DNA from 2 places in the Fructilactobacillus carniphilus genome. Region 2 is predicted to be linked to the other one. Evidence: a T-box and tRNA genes for the amino acid it is inferred to sense, from the RefSeq annotation. Region 2 holds a T-box; the other holds one or more tRNA genes.

Region 1 (12,413 bases), 540 kb from region 2:
CAACGGCGTATGCGTAGCCCTTCTCAATCAAATCCTGCACAAAGGCAATGATTTTCGGGATATTTTCCGTGGCCCGAGGGTTAACGGTCGCCGGTTTAACGTTCAAAGCGTTCGTATCTTCGTAATAAGCTTGGATGTACCGGTCAGCGAGTTCTGGAACCGTGGTTTCCTCTGCTCGAGCCGCCGTGATTAGCTTATCATCGACATCCGTAAAGTTAGAAACGTAGGTCACATCGTAACCCAGGTATTCCAAATAACGACGAATCGTGTCAAAGGCCACCACGCTGCGGGCGTTGCCGATATGAATGTAGTTATAGACGGTCGGTCCACAGACGTACATCTTCACCTTACCAGGTTCTAAAGGCGTAAAGGTTTCTAACTGGTTATCCAGTGAATTGTAAACTTGTAATTTCATCGTGGCAGACCCCTTTTTCAAATTATTTATGCCTTATCATACCATAATCAGCAGGTTAGCTGATAAAACAAAAGGCCTAGTATGTACTAGACCAATTGACAGAAAAATATTTTAGTTTGCCTCGATTTGTTGTAACGTTTGGTGCACGTGTTGCAAGGCCGTTTCACGTCCAATCAATTCGATTGATTCGGGCAATTCGGGACCTTCCATTTCGTGGGTTACGGCAATCCGGATGGGCATCCAGAGCTTGCGACCCTTAATCCCCGTTTCCTTTTGAACTTCCTTAATGGTCCGTAAGATGGCCACCTTATCAAAGATTGGAAGTTCCTGAATCTTTTGTGCGAACGTTTGTAACACAACCGGAGCGGTGTCGTTTTGCAATTCGGCTAGGGCATCTCCCGTCACCTGTTCTGGTTCAGTAAAGAAGACCGCTGCCATTTCGTTGATTTGGGCCATGTAGCTCATTTGGCGCCGGTAGACGTCAATTAACTTGCGGGCCCATTCAATCGTCTTGGCATCCGGATTTTCCGGTAAGTTGCCGGCCTTAATCAGTTGTTGTAAGGCGAGGTCCACGACTACGTCTTCGTCGCCGTCCTTGACGTACCGGTTGTTAATCCATTCTAACTTCTTGTTATCGAAGGTAGCGGGTGACTTACTCAAGCGTTTTTCATCGTACATCTTGATGAACTGTTTTTCGGAATAAATTTCGTCTTCCCCGACTGGTGACCAACCGAGCAGCACGATGAAGTTAAACATCGCATCCGGTAGGTACCCCAAGTTCCGATACTGTTCAATAAATTGCAGCACGGTTTCGTCCCGTTTACTCAATTTCTTGCCGGTATCAGCACTGATAATCAGGCTCATGTGACCGAACTTCGGTGGTTCCCATCCAAAGGCTTCGTAAATCATCAATTGCTTGGGCGTGTTGGCCACGTGGTCGTCACCCCGGAAGATGTGACTGATTTTCATGTTGTGGTCATCGGCTACCACCGCAAAGTTGTAGGTCGGCATTCCATCCCGCTTCACGATGACGAAGTCGCCCCCGATGGTATCAGAGTCAAAGGAAACGTGACCCTTCACGATGTCGTCCCATTCATAAGTCTTGTGCTTTGGCACCTTAAACCGAATCACTGGCTTTAAGCCTTTGGCTTCGGCGGCTTCCATTGCTGCTTGCCGTTCTTCAGCGGTCATGCCAGCGTATTCGTATTCGTAGTGCGGCATCACCCCGCGCGCCCGTTGTTCTTCCCGTTCTGCTTCAAGTTCTTCCTCCGTCTTGTAGGAGTAGTAGGCCTTGCCTTCGTCGAGTAGTTGTTGAATCAACGGATCGTAAGTGTCCTTCCGTTCTGATTGCCGATACGGACCGTAGTCCCCGCCAACGTCTGGACCTTCATCCCAGTCCAAACCGAGCCACTTCAAGTTATTTAACTGGCTCACTTCTCCATCTTGCACGTTCCGTTTCGTATCCGTATCTTCAATTCGGATGATGAACTTACCCTTGTAGTGCCGGGCAAATAAATAGTTAAAAATTGCCGTTCGTGCGTTTCCGATGTGCAGATGCCCCGTGGGACTAGGTGCATACCGAACGCGAATCTGATCGTTTGCCAATTGCATTCTCTCTTTTCTATTTATGATATTGTTTACCCTTAGTTTACAATTTCTGCTCCCAAAAATAAACCCGCGTTGCTTGGTTTACTTGGGGATGGCTAACTTAAGCGCTTCCTTGAGGGTTGTGACCCCGATTACTTCGATGCCATCGGGCACGTCAAGCCCTTCTAAGCTGTGTTGGGGAACCACGATGCGGTCAAAGCCCAACTTAGCGGCCTCGCGAATTCGTTGTTCCATCCGATCGACCCGCCGGACTTCTCCGGTCAGTCCGAGTTCACCAACGTAACACTCGCGCGGATTGGTGCTGATGTTTTCGTAACTGGAGGCAATGCTAACCGCCATTGCGAGGTCAATCGCGGGTTCGTTCAGTTTCACGCCCCCAGCGGCCTTAACGTAGGCATCTTGATTTTGCAGCATCAAGCCCGCTCGCTTTTCTAAGACGGCCATGATCAACGAGATGCGGTTCCGATCCACTCCGGTCGCGGTTCGCTGCGCGTTGCCAAAGACAGAAGGAGTAATCAGGGCCTGAAGTTCCACCAGAATCGGTCGGGTGCCTTCCATCGCCACCACAATCGCCGATCCGGTCGCATTCTTCAGCCGTTCCTCCAGGAAAATCTCCGACGGATTTTGCACCTCTTGCAGGCCCCCGTCCGCCATCTCAAAGATACCGAGTTCGTTGGTCGACCCAAACCGGTTCTTAACCGCCCGTAACAAGCGGTACGAGTGGTGTTTATCCCCTTCAAAGTACAGCACCGTATCCACCATGTGTTCCAGAGTTTTCGGTCCGGCAATCGCGCCACCCTTGGTCACGTGGCCCACGATGAAGACCGTAATGTTGTTGGTCTTCGCAATGTTCATCAGGTCGGTCGTCACGCCCCGGACCTGTGAAACCGAGCCAATCGCGGAGTCCACATCGCCCTCCTGCATCGTTTGGACGGAGTCGACAATCACGACGTCCGGTTTTAGGTTCGCAATTGCATCGCGTACCGCCGTCATGTCGGTTTCTGGAAAAACGTAGAGCCGGTCATTCACCGCAATTTGCAGCCGATCCGCCCGCATCTTAACCTGATCTGCACTTTCTTCTCCGGTCACGTACAGGACCCGTTTTCCGAGCGTGGCTAATTGCCCAGAAACTTGGAGCAGTAAGGTCGACTTCCCGATCCCGGGATCGCCCCCAATTAAGACCAAGGATCCGGGCACAATTCCGCCCCCGAGCACTCGGTTTAACTCGGCTGATTGAATCTGGTAGCGGGGCGCGTCCTGAGCGTCAACCTCGTTAATCAGTTGCGGTTCCACGCGACTTCCGGTCAAAGACACTCGAGTCGACTTGGCGTTTGTTCCACTATCCTTTGTGACCGTTTCTTCGGTAAACGTATTCCATTCCCCACAATTGGGGCACCGGCCCAGGTAGGTCGGTGAAATGTAACCACAGTTAGAACAGACAAACTGGGTCTTTGTTTTACTCATACACGTGCTTCCTCTCTAATAACCAGAAGAGCCAAAGCCACCGGTTCTCGTCGTGTGCGGCGTTTCATCCGCATCCGCTAGGAGATACGGCATAAAGATTCCCTGAGCAATCCGATCGCCCTTGTGAATCTTACGATCCCGAATCCCCCAGTTAACCAGCTGGACAAAGATCTCTCCCTCGTTTTTCTCATTATTATAGTAATCAGCGTCAATCACGCCGATCCCGTTGGGTAAAATCAGGCTCCGTTTCAGCGGATTACTGGACCGGTTGGCCAAAATTAAGACCTCGTTGGGTTGCATGTAGGCCTTGATCCCAGTCGGAACTAAGTAAGGCTTCAAGTCTTGACTGGCCTCGTCGGCTTCTGTAGCGGTTAACTGCCGCCCCTGGCGTAAAATCTTAAAGGCCCGTAAGAGCCCCTGCTTCCAGATTGATGGCAACACGATGTCAGTGGAACTAGCCAGGTCATAACCGGCTGCTTGTTTCGTTGCGCGCTGGGGTAATTGAATTCCCAAATCAGCCGCTTGTGATGTAATTTCAAACCCTCGTTTCATTTGCAAAACTCCTCACCTTTAAATAATTGGATAGTACCATTCTAACAGGATTTAGAGCAATTCAACATTACTTGACAAATGCTAAAAAGCCATGGAAAATTAAAGACTGAATTATAAATTATATGGTGGATGAAGGGGACAGTCAATGGATAGCGAAGCAATTAAACAACAAAAGGCGCAGGTGGGTCAAGAAGCCGTTCAATACATTGAAGATGGGATGGTCGTCGGCATTGGGAGTGGATCCACGATGTGGTACATGGTTGAAGCCCTGGGGCAACGAGTAAAAGAAGGCCTCAACATCGTCGGGGTGCCAACTTCCAAGGCCACCCGCAAGCATGCCAACGAACTGGGGATTCCGCTCAAAACCGTCGATGAAGTCGACCGCATCGACCTTACGATTGACGGTGCCGATCAAATTGACCAACACTACCAAGGTATCAAAGGTGGGGGCGCCTCCCATTTAATGGAAAAGATTGTCGCTACGAACTCCACGAAGAACATGTGGATTGTGGATGAAAGCAAGATGGTCACCGCTTTTAACTATCCCATTCCGGTGGAAGTCATCCCCTACGGCAGTACGCAACTCGAACGCCGCTTAGACCGGTTAGACTTACAACCCCAGCTCCGCAAGAACGCAGCTGGCGAGTTCGTTACCACGGATTCTAACAACTACATCATTGATCTCTACCTCGATCCTTTAGATGATCCCAAAGAACTGGCCCACATCCTCGATCCCCTGGTGGGAGTAGTTGAACACGGCCTCTTCTTAGACATGGTAAACACGATTATTGTGCAACACGCTAACGGTCCTGAGGTCATTAACGTGCGGTAAACACCTAAAATGCGGTATAATATTCGTAATTTATTGATGGAGGTCATTGCAATGCCAAAGGAAATTTCACCAGAAAACATTGAACGTTATCAAAATAACCTAAAGGAACAACCAGATGCCGACGTGATTCGGCGCGCCGTTACCCACAACGGGATTTTAGCTTCCGCCGCTGACTACGAAGCCAACGACCAGTTATACCCCGTCTTTTCCGTGGACGTCTCCAGCCAACCGGTTTCCGACCAAAAACGGAGTGGTCGCTGCTGGCTCTTTGCCGCCTTGAACACGATGCGGTCCAAGGTCGAAGGCAACTTTAACGTCCCGAAGGAATTCGAACTTTCTCAAGTTTACCTCTTCTTCTGGGATAAGTTTGAAAAGTCGAACTACTTCTTAACCAACGTCTTAAAGACGGCCAACCAACCATTGACGGATCGGAAGGTAAACTTCCTCTTACAAACGCCACAACAAGACGGTGGTCAGTGGGACATGATTGCCGCTTTGATTGAAAAGTACGGCGTGGTGCCGAAGTCTGCCATGGCTGAAACCGCCAGCAGCAACAACTCCAGTGAGTTAAACAGCGCCTTAAACACCCAGTTACGGCACGATGCCATCATCTTACGAAAACTGGTTAAAGACGGTCAAAGCGAAGAAATCATTAATGCCAAAAAAGATGACATGTTAAACGAAATCTACCGGATGTTAGTGTACGCCTTTGGCAAACCCACGACGGAATTTACCTTCGAATACCGTGACAGTGATAACCAATACCACATTGACCAAAACATCACGCCCCAGGAGTTCTTTAAAAAATACGTAAACGTCAACTTAGCTGACTACGTATCCATCATTAACTCCCCGACGGACGACAAGCCGTTTAACCAAACTTACACGGTCGAAATGCTCGGAAACGTCGTTGGTGGTCAACCAATCAAGCACTACAACTTACCAATCGAACGCCTGAAGGAATTAACCATCAAGCAACTCCAAGCCGGTGAAACGGTCTGGTTCGGTAGTGACGTTGGTCAAGCCAGCGACCGGAAGAACGGTTTGATGGACACCGATCTCTACCACGTTGACCAACTGATGGACACCGACATGAGCATGAGCAAAGCCGAACGCCTCGACTACGGCGAAAGTGTGATGGACCACGCTATGGTCATTACCGGAGTTGATCTTGTCAACGGCAAGCCAACCAAGTGGAAAGTCGAAAACAGCTGGGGTGACAAGGTCGGAACCAAGGGTTACTTCGTCATGAGTGACGACTGGTTCAGCGAATTTGTTTACCAAGTTGTCATCAACAAGAAGTACCTGACTGACCAAGAACGAGAAGAACAAGCCCAAGCACCAACGGTTCTCGCACCATGGGATCCAATGGGTACGTTAGCTTAATTAAGTAAATTAAAATGCGTAATCACGAAATGTGGTTACGCATTTTTTAGTTGGTGAAAAGAAAATCACACCGGTTCGGCTACAATTAGTCTTCAACCTAACTATCTAATTTAATGCTTACTGCTAACGTAAAATCTGCTTATCCGCAATTTGTAAATGGTCATCCAGTGTATAAACAATTGGCTGGGCGTTCGGGACCTCCACCCCGTCAATGGCTACGTCGGAGAGGTGTTCGAGGTACTTAATCAACGCTCGTAACGAGCTGCCGTGGGCCACGATTAGCTGATTCTCATGTTGTAAGAGCCGCGGGGCTAGTTGATCCTGCCAATATGGCAACAAGCGGTCGTAAGCCATTTTTAGGCTTTCCGCCCGCGGTTCATGGACACCAATCCGGGCGTAGCGCCGTTTCAGGATGACCTCGTCTAGCAGTGGCGGAACGGCCGTGAAACTCCGGCGCCACTGCATGAATTGTGTTTCGCCGACTTCTTCCCGGACCACCGGTTTCTTGCGACCCCGTAGCGCGCCATAGTGCCGTTCGTTCAGCCGCCAGGTCTTATACTGGGGAATCCAAAGTTGGTCGATGCTGTCTAGCACGATGTTTTCAGATTGAACCGCCCGTTTCAAATAAGAGGTGTGGGCCGCGGTAAAAGACAAATTCAATTGGCGTAACCGTTCTCCAGCTTCACGTGCTTCCTGCTTCCCCTGCTCCGTCAGCGGGACGTCATTCCACCCCGTAAAAATATGCTGTTGGTTTGCGGTACTTTCTCCGTGCCGAATCAAAACTAATTTAGCCATCTAAAACCCCCACCTCCTAGTGAATTCATTACCTGCTATTCTAACACACAACCCAAAACCCCTATTGGCGATTTAATTGTAAAAAATTCCTTAAAATCACCGTTTCAACGTCAGCTTTTTTTCCGAATAGTTTATAATTGAGAACAGACTGATATAAAAACGAGGGCTATCATGACAGAGAGACGGAATAATCAGCCGGACAAACGTACCGGCCGCAACCATTTTATGAATGAATCACAACCAACACCGAAACGTTCGAAGCCACCGAAGCGGCCGAATCCTGATGAGATTGAGTGGCATCCCAAGGCTTGGACTTGGATGGCCGGGTTACTAATCGTAGCTCTCGCCGTCCTTGGTTTCGCTTTCTTTCAGTACCAACGGGTGGCTTCCACGTTAAACTCAACTTACTCTGGAGCCAAGAATTCCCGGGATGTTGCCAAAGTAATTAAGCAACGCAAGCCATTTACCGTTCTATTGATGGGAACTGATACCGGAGAACTGGGGCGGACAGATAAGGGACGTACTGACTCTATGATTTTGGCAACCGTAAACCCGAACACTAAAAAGACCACTTTCACTAGTATCCCACGGGATACCAAGGTCGTGGTGCCGGGCGATTCCCAACCGTACGAAAAGATTAACGCCGCTTATACCATTGGCGGGGCTGATACGGCAACTGAGGTTGTCCACAGGCTCTTTAACGTTCCCGTTGACTTCTACGCCGTCGTTAACATGAAGGGGATTAAGCAGATGGTAAACGCCGTCGGGGGCGTGGACATCACGCCGAACCTGACCTTTGACTACGAAGGAATTAGCGTGAAAAAGGGTAAAACTGAACACATGAACGGTCAAACCGCCCTCCAGTATTCCCGGATGCGGTACCAAGATCCGCTCGGTGATTACGGCCGGCAAATTCGGCAACGCCAAGTCCTCAACGCCATCTTACAAAAAGGATTGACGATTGGCAACGTTGGTCGCTACGGCGAGATTCTAAAGAGTCTGAAAGGAAATCTGCAAACAAACCTCACCTTTGACGACATGGTCACCATCGCTGGCAGTTACAAGGACGCGACTAAGAACTTGCAACAAACCGCCCTGCAGTGTGACAACGCCATGGTAGATGGTTTAAGTTATCAGGTTGCTCCAGATAAGGAACTGCTAAAGGTTTCTAACAACATCAGAAAATCACTTGATTTACCAACCGAAAGCCAGTTAACGCCAACCCAACGTAAAGTTAACTCCAATGAAGGAGATGGTGAAGACGGTTCCTTCTTTAACAGTAATGACTCCGTTAATAATAACAACGAATTACCGAAAAATTAATTCAGAACCGGTTCCGCCTCGTGCAGAATCGGTTTTTTGGTTGGCGCCTGTTTAATAACAAAAAAGGATTGCTGAACGAACGTCAGCAATCCTTTTTAAATAGTGCGGCCAAGAAGATTCGAACTTCCACCGGGAAAACTCCCGACAAGATCCTTAATCTTGCGCGTCTGCCAATTCCGCCATGGCCGCGAATTAACAATCATTATCATAGCAAGAATTCGGCAGAGATGCAAGTCTTTTTTACTTGGCGACCGCTGGATTAACTAATTTTAAGCGATGGCGACACTGACTGCAGACGTAGCGCTGCACGTTGAGACGACGCTGACGCGGATATTGTTGCCCACAATGCTCACACTGGTAAAGATAGCGACACTGCTGGTCCATCCGCGGGGCATAACGACTCCCGCCTACCGCTTTTAGTAACTGCTTAAAGGCTGGCGTGTTGTGCTTACCCGATTGTCCCATCTGATGCAGGTGGTAGTGAACCAACTCGTGCTTAATCACGCCGGTTAACACCGCCCGGTCCTGCGCCATCTTCGGATTAATATCAATGTTATGGGACTTTAAATGGTAGCGGCCCCCGGTGGTCTGCAACCTCCGGTTAAAATAAGCACGGTGATGAAACGGACGCTGAAAAGAGTCCGCCGAAATGGTTTCCACTAACTGCTGTAACTGTTGGTCGGTCATGATCATTTCTCCTCGTGTGGATCAATCATCGATAACTGAATTCGCTGGCGTTGTTCGTCGACCCCCATCACCCAAACGGTGACCACATCGCCGATTGCGACAACCGTAGCTGGGTCCTTGACAAAGGCTTTTTTCATCCGGGAGATGTGAACCAAACCGTCCTGTTTAACCCCAATGTCCACGAAAGCTCCAAAGTCGGTCACGTTGCGAACTGTTCCCTGCAGCTGCATTCCCTCGCGCAGGTCCGCCATGGTTAACACGTCGTCCTTTAACAAGGGAGCCGGCATCTGGTCGCGGAGGTCCCGGCCGGGATGCGTGAGTCCCTGTAAGAGATCAGTGACTAACGAGCTAGGTAAATCGAGTTGCGCGGCTAATTGCGCGACATTAGCGTGCTGCAATTTCGTTTGACTATCCTGATCAGTCAAATGATCCCGGTCAACCTGTAGTTCGTCCAGGATGTGCTGGGCCGCCGAATAACTTTCCGGGTGAATGTCAGTATTATCGAATGGGTTGCTTCCCCCTATAATACGTAAAAAACCGACGGATTGTTCAAAGGCTTTCGGCCCGAGACGCCGAACCTGCTTGAGCTGGTTCCGATTAGTAAAACCGCCGTTGGCTTCCCGGTAATCCACCACGTTGCCGGCCACCACGGGCGTCAGTCCTGAAATATGGGCCAGTAGTTGCGGACTGGCGGTGTTCAGATTAACTCCAACCTGATTCACCGCCGTTTCTACCACCCGGTCCAGTTGCAAATCCAGTTCTTTTTCGGCTACATCGTGCTGGTATTGCCCCACTCCGACTGCCTTCGGGTCAATCTTGATTAGTTCCGCCAAAGGATCCTGGAGCCGGCGGGCAATGCTAATGGCGGACCGTTCCTCGACCTGGAGTTGCGGAAATTCTGCCCGGGCTAACGGACTGGCCGAGTACACAGACGCTCCCGATTCGTTCACAATCACGTAATGAACGGGCCGATCTAAGGACTGCAACGCCTGCGCCACGAACCGTTCCGATTCCCGTGAAGCCGTTCCGTTCCCAATTGCCACCACGTCCACGTGATACTGCGCAATTAACTGCTGTAACTCTTTCGTGGCCTGCTTGATCTGCCTTTCGCTAGCCGGTGGGGTCGCATGAATGATTTTTTTCGCGAGGAACTTCCCCCGTTCGTCGACCACGGCTAGCTTACACCCGGTGCGGTAGGCTGGATCAAAACCCAGCACCACTTTCCCTTTCAGCGGCGGTTGCATCAACAGATGATAAAGGTTGGTCCCAAAGACGCTAATTGCATGGTTGGCTGCGGCTTCTGTGAGCTGATTGCGGAGTTCTCGATCAATCGCGGGGCGAAGGAACCGGCGAAAGGCTTCCGTCAGAGCTTGCTGCACCACCGTGACGCTCGGACCAGTGTGCTTCCCGATTACGTGAAACTGCAAATAGTTAAGAATTACATTCTCATCCACGTCAATTTTAACCCGCAGAACCTGTTCCTGTTCGCCCCGGTTAATTGCGAGCACCCGGTAGGCTGGAATCTGAGTTAAGCGCTCCGTGAAATCATAGTAGTTCGCGTAGACCTGGCGTTCGTCCTGTTCTTTCCCATGCGACTTCACTAACGTCACTAACTGACCGTGTTCCCAAGTATAGGTCCGAATCCAATCCCGAAACCGGGCCGTTTCAGTGACTGCTTGGCTGATGATTTCCTGTGCCCCACTGATAGCAGCCGTTTCGTTTGGAAGCTCCTGATCAGGATTAACAAACGGTTGCACGAGTTGTTCTACCGGCTGAGCTGAAAACTGCAGTAATTGATTTGCCAGCGGCTGCAAACCGCGTTGTTTGGCCAGTTCGGCTTTGGTCTGCCGTTTCGTTTTATACGGCAGGTAGAGGTCCTCCACCTGCTGCATGGTGGTTGCTGCTGCTAACTGCCGTTCTAGCTGCGGCGTTAGATGCTGTTGTTCGGTCAGTTGCTTGGTAATTTCTGCCTTGCGGGAGGCTAACTTTTCGGCCCGCTGGTAGTGATCTGCCAATTCCCGAATTTGAACTTCATCCAGATTCCCGGTTTGTTCCTTCCGGTACCGAGCAATGAATGGCACCGTGTTGCCATCCTCTAATAATTGTAACGTCCGTTGCGCTTGCCCGACTTTGATTTGATCAAGTTCAGCAACAACTTGTTTGACTAACTTTTGTTCCATTTAAATCTTCACCTTTTCGCTGCAAACGAAAAACTCCGTTATCGCTAACGAAGTCTTTTAGTTTAGTCGCTAATTAATTTTTCCAGAAATCGTCGTAGACCGTGATCGGTGTGTGGCGTTTGTGTTCCGTTTTGCGGTACCAGTCCTCAATGGTGGCTGCCGCTTGCTCACTAACGTCCTGACCTTCCAGAAAAGCATCGATCTCAGAATAACTGACTCCCAGCGCCACCTCATCTGGTAAGGACGGTCGGTCGTCTTCCAAATCAGCCGTGGGCGTCTTAGCAATCAAGGTTGTAGGAGCCCCCAGGTATTCTAACAGTTCCCGGCCCTGCCGTTTATCGAGGCGCCACAGAGGCGTGATGTCGGCTGCTCCGTCACCAAACTTAGTGTAGAAACCGGTCACAGCTTCTGCCGCATGATCAGTTCCTACCACAACTCCGTGATGCGCACCGGCAATCGCAAACTGAGCAATCATCCGTTCCCGGGCTTTCAGGTTCCCCTTGTTAAAGTCGGATAACGTTTCATCGTTAGCATCGACGGCGGCAACCATGGCATCCGTTGCTGCCTTGATATTAACCCGTTCGGTCCGATTAGGTTGGATAAAATCAATCGCTGCCATCGCATCCGCTTCGTCAGCTTGTTCTCCATACGGTAACCGCACGGCGATGAACTGATAATCAGCATCGCCCGTTTCCTGGCGTAATTCGGTCACCGCTTGTTGACTTAATTTTCCGGCTAACGTCGAATCCTGTCCGCCAGAAATGCCCAGCACTAGGGTTTTTAGACCCGGATTCCGCTGCAGGTAATCCTTCATAAAGTCCACGCTGCGACGTACTTCCATTGCCGGATCAATCTTTGGTTGAACCCGTAACGTTTGGATAATTTGTTGTTGGATGGCGCGTTGTTCCGCATTCATCGCTTGTTCCTCCGTTTATTGTAAATGATTTTCGTGACCATGTTGAATTTGGTTGATCAAGTTCATCTTGTTGTCCCAAGCAGCCTGCGACAAGTCCACCGGGTATTCTTGGGGGTTGAGCATCCGCTTGTATTCTGGCCACAGCATGTCCTTTACCTGGTTAGCGTGTTGCTTAATCTCTGCCAAACTCGGTTGTTCGTAGACTAACTGACCATCTTTAAAGATGTCCTTTAAGAGCGGTTCGGCCTTAAAATC
Region 2 (12,413 bases):
TCGATCTGCTTAATTTGGAGGTGCTTGCTCGGTAAATTCTTAACCAACGTGCTGTCAACGTGGTGCACTGCTAACGTCGCCTTTTGGTTATTATTTGAGGTAAATAAAAAATTCATCAACGTTAGTACAAACAATGGCGCAATAAACATCATGGCAATCGTCCGTTTATCACGCAACATCTCAATGATAATTCGTTTAGTTACTGCCCAGACGCGCATCTTGATCCCTCCCTGCTTTAATGAAAACCTGTTCAATTTGCTTAACCTGAAACTGATCTAATAATCCTTGTGGTGATCCTTGGGCAATGGCCTCGCCCCGACGAATCATCAACAATTGATCGGCCTGTTCGGCATCTTCCATCACATGGGTGGTCAATAAAATTGTGCATCCCTGTTGCGCCAACTTGTGCAGCTCATCCCAAATATGAGCTCGTAATTCTGGATCAATTCCCACCGTCGGTTCGTCTAAAATCAAAATTTGGGGTTGTCCCAGTAAAGAAATGGCTAGTGACAACCGCCGTTTCATTCCACCAGAATAATCCTTCACAAACTTATCCAAATGCGGGCCCAAATTCACAATTCCAGCCACATAATCCAGTTGCTGATGAATATCTGCCTGATTCATCCCTAATAAGGAACCAAAGAATTCGAGATTTTCTTTTCCCGTTAACCCTTGATACAAAGCATCACTTTGCGCCATGAACCCAATTTTTCCAAGAATTAACCGGTCGGGCATCGGGGTATCGAGGACCCGAATTTGCCCCTGTTTAGGTAGTAGCATGCCCATAATCGATTTAATGAGCGTTGATTTACCCGAACCACTCGGACCGATTAGCGCTAAAATCTGTCCCCGATTCACAGTAAGGTTGATATCCTTCAAAATAATTGTTTTGCCATACCCTTGTTCCAAATTTTGCACCGTGATGGTTGGCTGCATTTTGATCACTCCTTTTTTCTTTTTCTGAATGAGTACTCACTCATAGTAATCCCAGTTTTCACCTTTGTCAATCTCCAAACAAAATATTCGCAAACTAATTTTGCTCCCGCTATACTTAAAACAAGTAGCTAATCGCTTAACTACTAGCTATTTAATAAACTAAAATTACGAAGGAGTGTCATTATGAAAGCAAGTATTTTTATTAAACCGGGCGAAGTTCGGATTGAAGATCGACCGAAACCAGAAATTCAAAAGCCAACCGACGCCATCATTAAAATCGTACGCGCCAGCGTTTGTGGTTCCGACTTATGGTGGTTCCGGGGAATTTCCCAACGAGACAGCGGAACGCCTACAGGTCACGAAGGAATCGGAATCGTTGAATCAGTGGGTTCAGAAGTTACTAACGTTAAACCTGGTGACTTCGTAATTGCTCCTTTCACCCACGGTTGTGGTCACTGTGCCGCATGTAAAGCTGGTTTTGACGGTAACTGTTTAAACCGAGAAACTGGCAATATCAACGGTTACCAAGCTCAATATCTACGGTTTGTGAACGCTAACTGGGCGCTCGTTAAGATTCCAGGGCAACCATCTGATTACACTCCCGAAATGTTAAATTCTTTCGTCACCCTCTCAGACGTAATGGCCACTGGTTACCACGCTGCTGCTACTGCCGAAGTTAAGCCAGGTGATACGGTCGCCGTTATGGGCGACGGAGCCGTTGGTTTGTGTGGGGTAATTTCTGCCAAACTCCGGGGCGCTAAACGGATCATCGCCATGAGTCGGCATGAAGACCGGCAAAAGTTAGCCCGTGAATTTGGCGCTACTGATGTGGTTCCAGAACGTGGTGACGAAGCAGTAAAACACGTCATGGAATTAACCGGTGCCGGAGTGGACGCCGTGCTCGAATGTGTTGGAACGGAACAATCTGTCGATACAGCAACTAAGATTGTCCGTCCGGGTGCCATCATCGGACGGGTTGGAATTCCCCAAAAGCCTGATATGAACACTAACCAATTGTTCTACAACAATACTGGTTTACGGGGTGGAATTGCCTCTGTAACTACCTACGATCGTGCTGAACTCTTGCAAGCCGTCTTAGACGGTAAGATTAACCCCGGAAAGGTCTTTACTAAGCAATTTACCTTAGACCAAATCCAGGATGCTTACGATGCCATGGATCAACGACAAGCCATTAAATCATTATTGGTTGTTGATGACCAAGCTTAAAACATTCAAAAAACGGTTGAAATGAAAATTTCAACCGTTTTTTTGTTCCTCTTGTTTACTTATCAACCATAATTCGCAGCCATCATCTATTTTAATTAGATAAATAAATAATTAATCACCATAAATCAAATCAACAAATTTTCGTAGTGCCTGAGGAGCATCTGTTTTGGCTAGACAAATTTGAACAATCGTTAACTTGGGTGTTGCTTCTTTCAAATTAGTTAACGTGCTCATTAACTCTGTTTCAGTTTTTACCGTCATAAACCGATATGTTTTGGGTTTTGCTCCCAAAGCAGGCAAAAGATGTTGATAATTAAGCTGGGGAACATCATTGTAACTAGCTCGTTCTCCATGAATCACCCTTTCAATCGTATAACCATGGTTATCCAGTAAAAAGATGATGGGCGTTAAGTGTTGTTCAATCGCAAAGGCTAATTCTTGGATTGTTAGTAGCAAAGAACCATCTCCAATACTTAAAAGATGGCGTCGATTAGGATTAGCCAATTGGCTACCTAAAGCTGCGGGTAAGGCATAACCAATTGAAGCCCACAGTGGCTGCGAAATCACTTTAACTCCTGAGGGTAATCTAACGTCCTCAATGGTAAATAATGAAGTTCCCTGTTCTATAACGACCGTATCATGCGGTTGTAAAAACTGAGCTAATGCTTTTTGGTAAAAAGTCTGTGTTAACGGTTGGTTGGCTACGGGAACTGGCTCTATTGCTGGATGGTGCGTGGGTGTCAATGAATTTTCATTTTTATCAACTCTTTGTGCATCACAAAGCTCATGAATCCAAGCTGAAAAACCACCGATGGGTTGATCTATCAGCTTTTCTCCGTAGACAGAAACCGATTGGGTATTAATCATGATCATTTTTTCTGGTTGAATTTGCTGGGAAAAACCCGCTGTATTAACATCTGAGAAAATGGTTCCAATTAAGAAAAGCACATCAGCTTGTTGAACCTGTTCTTGAATCCTCTGCTTCGATAATTGACCATGATAAGTTCCCCTAAATTGACTGGAAGTTTCCGCCACCACTCCTTTACTATCAATTAAATCAACAAAAGGCAATTTCTGTTTCTCTAACCAAGTTTGCACTACCGGGCCTAATTGAAATTGCTCAATCTCCTGTCCAACAATCACTAGTGGCTGTTTGGCTTGTTTCAATGCCTGTTTAATCAATGTTTGGGGAATTAGAGGTAGGTCTAAATCTATACTCGGTTTAAATAAAGCGGGAATTAGTTGTTTGAACGCTGGATTTACCGGTAATTCAGTTAAATCACAGGGTAATTCCAGGTAGGCAGGCTGTTTCGTAGTTATAATTTTCCGTAATAATTGATTTACAACTGTCACTGCATTAGTTGCAGTAATAATTCCGGTTGTAATTCCTAATTCTTGATGAACCGCTTGGAAGTGTTTAAAATTACCGTTTCCTAAACTGTGATGAACCCGTTTTCTTTGCAGTTGATTAGCCGTTGTAGGTAACCCCACAATTTCTAACAGGGGAACTCCTTCAGTCTGACTACCAGTTAGTCCATTAATTGCGCTTAATTCCCCCACTCCATAAGTTGTCACAAATGCAGCTAATCCCTGTTGTCGAGCATATCCATCGGCCGCATAAGCTGCATTTAATTCATTTAAATTACCACACCATTCCATATCAGTGCGACTGGTAATATGATCCAAAAAGGACAAATTATAATCACCAGGAACGCCCAGCACTTGATAAACCTTTCCAAAGTGAAGAACGTCTAATAGATAATCAGAAATTGTATATTTATTCATTAATTTTCCTCGCTTTAAATAACTAAAAAACTAGAGTAATTATATCATTACACTAGTTTTCATTAAAATCAATATTTGATAATTGTTATTCAATTGAAACCAACCGAACTTGACTCGCACCTTCCACCTGCTTAAAGTCCGCCAGTAATTCATCTAACGTAATTTTAATGTGAGTCAAATCCAGGGAAATGACCACGCTGGCCAGTTGGTGAATCGGAATGTTTTGGTTAATGGTTAGAATACTTGCTCCACTAGCGGCCACTTCCTTTAACAACTGAGATAATACGCCTGGTCGATCATTCAACATTAACGAAATGACCGCCTTGCGGTTCCAACTAGAATCGTCAGTCGAATACACCATGTCTTTATACTTATAGTAACTGCCCCGACTGATTCCGACTGCTTTAACCGCTTCACTAATGTTTGCAGCTTTACCCTCTTCTAGCAACTGACGGGCAGCGATTACCTTACCAAACATTTCTGGTAGTAACGACTGATCCACAATGTAATACTGTTTGATTGTTCTCAACTCCTCCGCGATTCCCTCGTATCTAATCAAACAAAAAGTTAAATTCGTCCTATGATTGTTTTCATCATATCAATTAACCACATAGAAGTGAAGCGCTTTCCATTCACACCCCATTTGATTATTAATCAATTTCTTACTAGTCAATTTTAGTAAATCCAAAATATGCTATAATTTTTAGTTGAAGCACTAAATTTCAATTGGAGGTTGGTACTGTGAAAAAATCACGAGTCGAAGCCCTAACGGATGCCATTGTCGCTATTATCATCACCATCATGGTGTTGGAATTCAAAATCCCGAATACCCCCAGATTTGAAGAAATCTTCGATGGGATTCCTGAATTGTTTGCCTACATCGTTAGTTTTGTCTTCATCGGAGTGGCCTGGTACAACCAGCATTACATGTTTTATCTGGTTCACCGGATTACAAAACGAATCTATTGGGCCAATAACCTGTGGCTCTTTACGATGTCCCTAATTCCCGTCGTGTCGGCCTGGGTGGGAAAGTTCATGGATAACGTTGCTCCACAACTGTTCTACCTGCTTTTCTTCACTGCTTGGAACATTGCCTATTTGATTCTCAGCAAGGTTATTTTAAACGAAATGGAACGAGAAAACGATCAAACGGGCATTAAAAAAATCAAAAATATGTGTAGCTATCAATTTTTAATTAGTTGGAAGTTTCCGGCTTTAATTATTGTAACTGCCATTGCCATTTGGATTTTCCCACCTAGTGGTTTAGTCTTTAGTTTAATTGAAATTATCATCAACGGAATTTACACCTCTCCGGACAGTGACAAACTCGAGGGTCCCACACCCAAATAAAAAACAGCGCTGCTCGCGCTGTTTTTTTTGTTATCAATTTTAACTAATGTGCAAGATGGTTCGCAGTCGTGCCACCCGAGCTCCTAAGACTTCGTCGGCAATCCGACTCTTCAAAGTACAGTACAGGTAAACACTTGCTCCGATTAGAGCGGCTAAAGCCGTCACGACTAAACTCATCAATGAACTAAACGGATTAGCGAACAATCCAACTAAGAAGTTAAGCGCATAAACGGCGATTAAAGTAATGACATACATAGCCAACGAATATGCAATTAATCGGGCCGAATCATTAAGCATCTTTTTACCCTCAAAACCAAAGTCGCGGTTTAAAGAATAAATAATTAACCCATTGGCAACTGTAAATCCGACTACAGTTGACATCAGTGTTCCAAAAGCTCCAAACCAGTAGACCAACGGAAATTGCGTCAAGACCTTTGCAATTGTTCCGATTACAAAGTACTTCACGGCCCGCCGGTTTTGGGAGACCCCCTGCATGACGGCAGAAGTTACCACGAACAATCCGATTGGAATAGCCGCGATGGCCGCAAAGGTCAACACGTTACTTCCAAAGTCCATGTTTGCTGTTCCATAAAAGGTCCGATTCAAAGGACCCGCCACGGCTGCCATCCCCAAGGAAGCCGGTAACATCACAAATTCAAAGAGAATCATGGTATTAGACAGTTGATCTCGCATCATTTGCATGTTGCGCTTGGTAAAGGCCGTTGATAGTAACGGTACGACCGTGATTGCTAACGATGAAGCCAGAGAAATCACGATCATCGTCAATTTATTGGCATTCCCCGCAAAGACCGCGTAATCAACTTGCAAAGTCCGTTCAGAAAAGTTGGTTGCCAGCCGCATAATGTCAAAGAAGGTAAATTGATCAATCAGCGAGAAGATGGTCACTCCGGCTCCCAAGATGACGAAAGGAACTGCCTGACTGATGATTTCACGATACAACTGGTTCGTGGGTACCTGCAACTGATGGTTACTATGAGCCACCAACGATCGGTAGTAATTACGCCCGCGCCAGTAGTACCAGCCCAGGATCAAAAATCCAAAGATGGCGCCGATAAAGGCTGCAAACGTTGATTGCGACACCGCTGTCACCCAGTTACCGTGTAAAACCCGTAAGATAATGAAGGCGGAAACCAGCATATAAATAACCCGGGCCAATTGTTCAATAAACTGGGAAATCGCGGACGGGGCCATGTCACCATAACCCTGGAAATATCCCCGGGTTAAACTCATCGTAGGAATGATCAAAACCGCCCACGATAACGAGTGAATGACCGGAATTACGTTGGAATCCCCGTTCGTTAAGAACGGCGCTGCAAACCAGAGAATTAGGGCGCTAATCACTCCCATTAAAATGGAAAGAATAACCCCTTTTTTATACAACTCAACACCTACCCCATACTCGTTTAACGCGTTATAGTGCGCTACCTGCTTCGCAATCGCAGATGGAATCCCAGCAATTGCCACAATCAGCACAAAGCTGTAGATGTTGTACCCCTGAGTATAAAGCGAGTTAGCAATCGGGAATAGGGTGGCTCCAAAAATTAGCCGCCACGGAATGATATACAAAGCCCCGAGAATCCGTGAAAGAATACTTCCAATTGTCATCCAGGCGGATCCCTTTAACATTTGACCCTTGGCCTGTTCTGATTCTGCGAACTGTTGTTGTTCTTCTAATTGATTGTTTTCAACATCGTTATCCACTAAAATAACCCACTTTCAAACCAAATCTCAAAGCACCAATTTAGCACAAAATAGATTAATTGGCTACAATATTGACAATCTTTTTCGGAACCACAATCACCTTCCGGACCGTTTTATCAGTCAGGTTGGCTTGCACATCTGGCTGTTCCAAAGCCATTTTTTCAATCGTGTCCTGATCGGCGTCAGCAGGAATGGCAAGCCGCGCCCGGACCTTACCGTTAATTTGGATGGCGATTTGGACTTCATCCGCCTGCAATTGGCTTTCATCATAAGTCGGCCAAGCAGCGTAGGCAATCGTTTCGTCATGACCCAACCGGTGCCAAATTTCTTCTGCAATGTGTGGTGTAATTGGGGACAGCAACTTAATTAGCCCTTCGGCGTATTCCTTGGGCAGTTGTTGGCGTTTATAAACGTCGTTCACAAAGACCATCATTTGGGAAATAGCCGTGTTAAAGCGCATTTTTTCGATGTCGTCGGTAACCTTTTTCACGGTCTGGTTATAACTCTTGGCCAATCCTCCGTCGTTTTCGTTAACCACCATGCCCGTTGCTTGTTCCGCGTCACCTTCATACATCCGCCAAACCCGTTTGATCCACCGGTTAGCTCCGGTAATTCCATCCGTACTCCATGGTTTCGATTCCGTCAACGGGCCCATGAACATTTCGTAGAGACGGAGGGTATCTGCCCCGTATTCGTTCACGATGTCATCCGGGTTCACCACGTTCCCCTTTGATTTCGACATCTTTTCGTGATTGGTTCCGAGAATCATTCCCTGGTTCACCAACCGTTGGAATGGTTCATTGGTTGGAACAACACCTAAGTCATACAAGAACTTGTGCCAGAACCGAGCGTACAACAAGTGCAAGACGGCGTGTTCGGCTCCACCGACGTACAGGTCAACCGATAACCAGTACTTCAACTTTTCGGGATCAGCAATCATCTGATCATTGTTCGGATCCACGTAACGGAGGTAGTACCACGAACTCCCAGCCCACTGCGGCATTGTGTTTGTTTCCCGCCGACCGTGCCGACCGTTTTTATCCGTTACATTAACCCAATCACTAAGGTTAGCCAATGGACTTTCCCCGGTTCCAGACGGTTTAATGTTATCGGTCTTTGGCAACCGCAACGGGAGTTCGTCTTCTGGCACCAGTGAAGTCGTGCCATCGTCCCAATGAATCACCGGAATGGGTTCACCCCAGTACCGTTGCCGGGAGAAAATCCAGTCCCGGAGCTTGTAGTTAACCTTCTTTGCTCCCGCATCGTGATCTTCCAGCCAGGTAATGATGGTGTGAAGCGCTTCATCTTTGTCCATGCCGTCCAAAAAGCCTGAATTAATGTGAACGCCATCGCCAGTGTAAGCTTCCTTTTCAATGTCACCACCCGCAATTACGGGAATGATTGGTAAATCAAATTTCTTGGCAAACTCGTAATCTCGTTGGTCATGAGCGGGAACCGCCATGATGGCTCCCGTTCCGTACGATGGTAGCACGTAATCCCCAATCCAGACGGGCAGTAATTTCCCGTTTACGGGGTTTTTCGCGTAAGCTCCGGTAAAGACTCCGGATTTATCCTTGTTAAGGTCGGTCCGTTCCAAATCGGATTTAGAAGCAACGTATTTTTGATATTCAGCCACCGTATCAGCTTGTTCAGCAGTCGTAATGTCTTCTACCAGTGGGTTTTCCGGAGACAAGACTAGGTACGTTGCCCCAAAGAGCGTGTCCGCCCGCGTGGAGAAGACTTCAATTTGGTCGTCTGGATGTTGGTCCACGTCAAACTTAATGCTGGCCCCGACTGATTTTCCAATCCAGTTCCGTTGCATCTGTTTAATGCTTTCCGGCCAGTCCAAATCATCCAAGTCATCTAACAACCGTTCGGCGTACGCCGTAATCCGCAAAACCCATTGCTTCATTGGCTTCCGGTACACGGGGTAACCACCCCGTTCGGTCTTACCGTTAACCACCTCTTCGTTGGCAACTACCGTACCGCCCATCAAATCAGGGGCCCAGTTGACCTCGATTTCATCTTCATAGGCGAGGCCCTTTTTGTATAGTTGTTCAAAAATCCACTGGGTCCACTTGTAGTACTTCGGATCGGTCGTGTTAACTTCCCGACTCCAATCGTACGAAAAGCCGAGTGATTTAATCTGGCGTTTGAAGTTTTGAATGTTTTGGTTCGTAAATTCGGCTGGATTATTCCCAGTCTTAATGGCATACTGTTCAGCTGGTAGCCCAAAGGCATCCCATCCCATCGGGTGCAAAACGTTCTTGTTCTGCATCCGGTTAAAACGGGCCATAATGTCAGTTGCCGTGTACCCTTCGGGATGCCCCACGTGCAGTCCCTGACCAGATGGATACGGGAACATGTCTAAAACATAGTACTTCTCTTTGTTTGGATCCTCGCCCGTTTTAAACGTCTGGTGCTCATCCCAATAGTTTTGCCATTTGGTTTCAATCTCTTTGTGATCATAAACAGCCATGTCCAACACTCCTTTGTAATTTTTGCCATAAAAAAAGCCTATAGAAAACTAATTCTATAGGACGAAATTCCGCGGTACCACCTAACTTCTCTTCAATTATTGAAGAACGCTCGTGTCCATAACGCGGAAAACGGTTAATCATTTGATTAACAAAACCTCCACAACAAGTTCGAACCACTGAAATCTAAGCTCACACCTACCGCTTAGTCGCTGCTAAATCGTCTGGTTCTACTACTCTGCTTCATTGGTTACTCTGTAGTTACTCCTCACAATAGCAAAGTCCCGGCAAAAAAACAAGGATTTTATTGCTATAATGAGGGAGAAAGCGAGGTTTACCATGAAATTACAATCTGCATTACACTTTAGCCACACCCTCTTAGACCAGGTGGTAAAACCGGGTGATACCGTTATCGATGCTACGGCGGGAATGGGAAATGATACCCTCAAATTGGCCCAATTAGTGGGTTCGACCGGCCACGTCTACAGTTTTGATATCCAAAAAGCGGCCGTAACGGCCACGAAAGCAAAACTAGCTGCTACTGGCTACCAGAACGCAACGGTCGTGCAACTGGGACACGAACAACTGGACCAGGTCGTCAGGGTTCCAGTTAAAAGTGCCATCTTTAACCTTGGTTATCTTCCGAATGGTGACCACCACGTGATTACCCATCCGGAGACCACCATTACGGCATTAGAAAAATGTCTGGCGCTCCTGGAACCCCTTGGACTAGTAATTGTGGTTTGCTATTACGGTCATCCTGGTGGAGAAGCGGAAAAGGACCAGGTCCTCAACTGGGCTCCCCACCTTCCCCAATGGGAATTCAACGTTTTACAGTATCAATTCTTGAATCAGGTTCACCAACCACCGTTTCTGTTGGCAATTCAAAAACGCTAAGTACGAGCTTTTCGGTCAAACCAGTTTACCACGAGCGTTGCCACTACCAGCAAGCCGGCGACTAGAAAGACGTTGTGTAACGCTGCATACAAAATTTCGCGGAGCTGAGGAATTAAATGAGCTGGTAATAACTTAGCCGTCTGTGGATTAATTAATTCATTCATCAGTTTCATGTTGGTCTGGGGATGACTGTGCACCCCATGCAGCATCGTGGTATTCATCACAATCCCAAATATGGAAATCATCAAGGTCTGACCTAACGTTCGACTGAGGGTATTAAACGAGGAAGCCACTCCAATTTGATCTTGAGCGACCTCATTTTGCACCGTTACCGAGGCGTTTGTGATGCACAATCCGAATCCGACTCCCATGACGCCCGAAATGATGAAGAAGGCCCAAAATGGCGTACTAATCGGAATTAACACGGAGGCCAAGCTCCCACACCCAATGAAAATTAAACTCAGGTAGGTAATCAACTGGGGCCGAAACTTCGCCAGCAACTTCCCGGTCCAAAAGGAACCAATGATCCACATAATCGAACTCGGAGTAATCGCAAAACCAGCCATGGTTGCGGGTAAACCCAGAATCCCCTGGGTCCAATCTGGTAAATAAACCTCATAGGCAAAGATGAAGCCGCTAATCAGAGCTGCAATCAAGTTTTGCGTTACAAAAGTCCGTTGTTTAAACATGCTTAACGGGATAATGGGATCGACAGCTCGCCGTTCTTGATAGATAAAAAGCAGCATGCCAACGATGGCTACCACAACACAGATTGCCATCATTAGCCAGTGCAATGGGTTTTCTCCCAATAATTGAAAGAGGTACATGATGGCCAACAAGACCACCGCAATTAAAAAGACTCCGCCATAGTCAATGTGAGTGGAACGCTTCGCAGCCGGTTCCACCAAAAACCAGGCAATTAGGCCGATTGTTACCAAACCAATCGGCACGTTAACGAAGAAAATCCAGTGCCACGAGAGTTGATCAACAATGAAGCCCCCTAGTAATGGCGCTACGATAGAGGCGATTCCCCAGGCGGACCCTAGCAGCCCGACCACATCCGCCCGTTTTTGAAAGGGATACATATCGGCCACGATGGTAAACGAAACCGGCATGATTACTCCGGCTCCCACTCCCTGGAGAGCCCGCCATAAAATTAGCGTTTCCATTCTTCCAGACATTCCAGAGAAAAGCGAACCTAAGGTAAAAACCCCCAGGCCAAAGATGAAAACCCGTTTGCGCCCCAACTGGTCCGCCAATTTTCCGTAAATCGGTGTGGCAATCGCGTTGGTTAAGAGAAAAATGGAAAAGACCCAGTTCATGAGAGAAACCCCATGGAGATCTCCCACAATCGTAGGCATAGCCGTGGACACAATCGTTCCCTCAATTGCACTCATAAAGGTGGCAATAAACAGGGCAATGGTCACGACTTTCACGTTTGTCGTTCGTGCTGGCATGATGCAGCAAGTCTCCTTTCAGACTAAAAAAACGACCCTTACGGATCGGATTTCTAGCAGTTGTTTATTTTTTCGGGAGCTCCGCTTGTAACTGGGCTACCCGATCGGTGTGTTCCCAAGGTAAATCAATATCGTCGCGGCCAAAGTGACCGTAAGTGGCCGTTTGTTTGTAAATCGGTCGTTGTAAGTCCAACATTTGGATAATGCCGGCCGGCCGTAGGTCAAACGTTTGGCGGATGGCTTGAATTAGTTCTTCTTCTGAATAATCAGAAGTCCCAAAGGTATCCACTTGAATGGAAACCGGTTCAGCTACCCCAATCGCGTAGGCTAACTGAATTTCTACTCGGTGGGCTAAGCCAGCGGCTACAATGTTTTTGGCAATGTAGCGAGCGGCATAACTCGCTGAACGATCGACCTTTGTCGCATCTTTCCCGGAAAAGGCTCCACCACCGTGGTGAGCAGAACCCCCGTAGGTATCCACGATAATCTTTCGACCAGTTAACCCAGCGTCCCCATTGGGTCCCCCAATTACAAACTTACCGGTTGGGTTAATCAAATACTT

Evidence for each region. The T-box of region 2 lies ahead of leuS (leucine--tRNA ligase). A T-box ahead of a tRNA ligase gene usually reads a tRNA of that ligase, here a tRNA-Leu.
Region 1: it has a tRNA-Leu gene. The T-box ahead of leuS (leucine--tRNA ligase) is inferred to sense a tRNA for this amino acid. The anticodon was not compared.

Annotation. Positions count from the first base shown of each region.
Region 1 covers NZ_CP097121.1:876,387-888,799, forward strand. Annotated here, with positions in the region: gene cysS (cysteine--tRNA ligase) at 1-415, opposite strand, end outside; gene gltX (glutamate--tRNA ligase) at 527-2,020, opposite strand; gene radA (DNA repair protein RadA) at 2,105-3,487, opposite strand; gene M3M37_RS04490 (dCTP deaminase/dUTPase family protein) at 3,503-4,039, opposite strand; gene rpiA (ribose-5-phosphate isomerase RpiA) at 4,185-4,871, shown strand; gene M3M37_RS04500 (C1 family peptidase) at 4,923-6,257, shown strand; gene M3M37_RS04505 (2,3-bisphosphoglycerate-dependent phosphoglycerate mutase) at 6,381-7,052, opposite strand; gene M3M37_RS04510 (LCP family glycopolymer transferase) at 7,224-8,375, shown strand; tRNA gene M3M37_RS04515 (tRNA-Leu) at 8,479-8,564, opposite strand; gene M3M37_RS04520 (SprT family protein) at 8,616-9,062, opposite strand; gene M3M37_RS04525 (Tex family protein) at 9,065-11,242, opposite strand; gene nadE (ammonia-dependent NAD(+) synthetase) at 11,316-12,158, opposite strand; gene M3M37_RS04535 (nicotinate phosphoribosyltransferase) at 12,174-12,413, opposite strand, start outside.
Region 2 covers NZ_CP097121.1:336,550-348,962, reverse strand. Annotated here, with positions in the region: gene M3M37_RS01840 (ABC transporter permease) at 1-218, opposite strand, end outside; gene M3M37_RS01835 (ABC transporter ATP-binding protein) at 196-942, opposite strand; gene M3M37_RS01830 (zinc-dependent alcohol dehydrogenase family protein) at 1,120-2,163, shown strand; gene M3M37_RS01825 (alpha-keto acid decarboxylase family protein) at 2,275-3,948, opposite strand; gene M3M37_RS01820 (ACT domain-containing protein) at 4,034-4,468, opposite strand; gene M3M37_RS01815 (TMEM175 family protein) at 4,690-5,298, shown strand; gene M3M37_RS01810 (putative polysaccharide biosynthesis protein) at 5,338-7,020, opposite strand; gene leuS (leucine--tRNA ligase) at 7,076-9,499, opposite strand; T-box leader at 9,554-9,753, opposite strand; gene mnmM (tRNA 5-(aminomethyl)-2-thiouridylate-methyltransferase MnmM) at 9,837-10,394, shown strand; gene M3M37_RS01795 (MDR family MFS transporter) at 10,391-11,851, opposite strand; gene metK (methionine adenosyltransferase) at 11,916-12,413, opposite strand, start outside.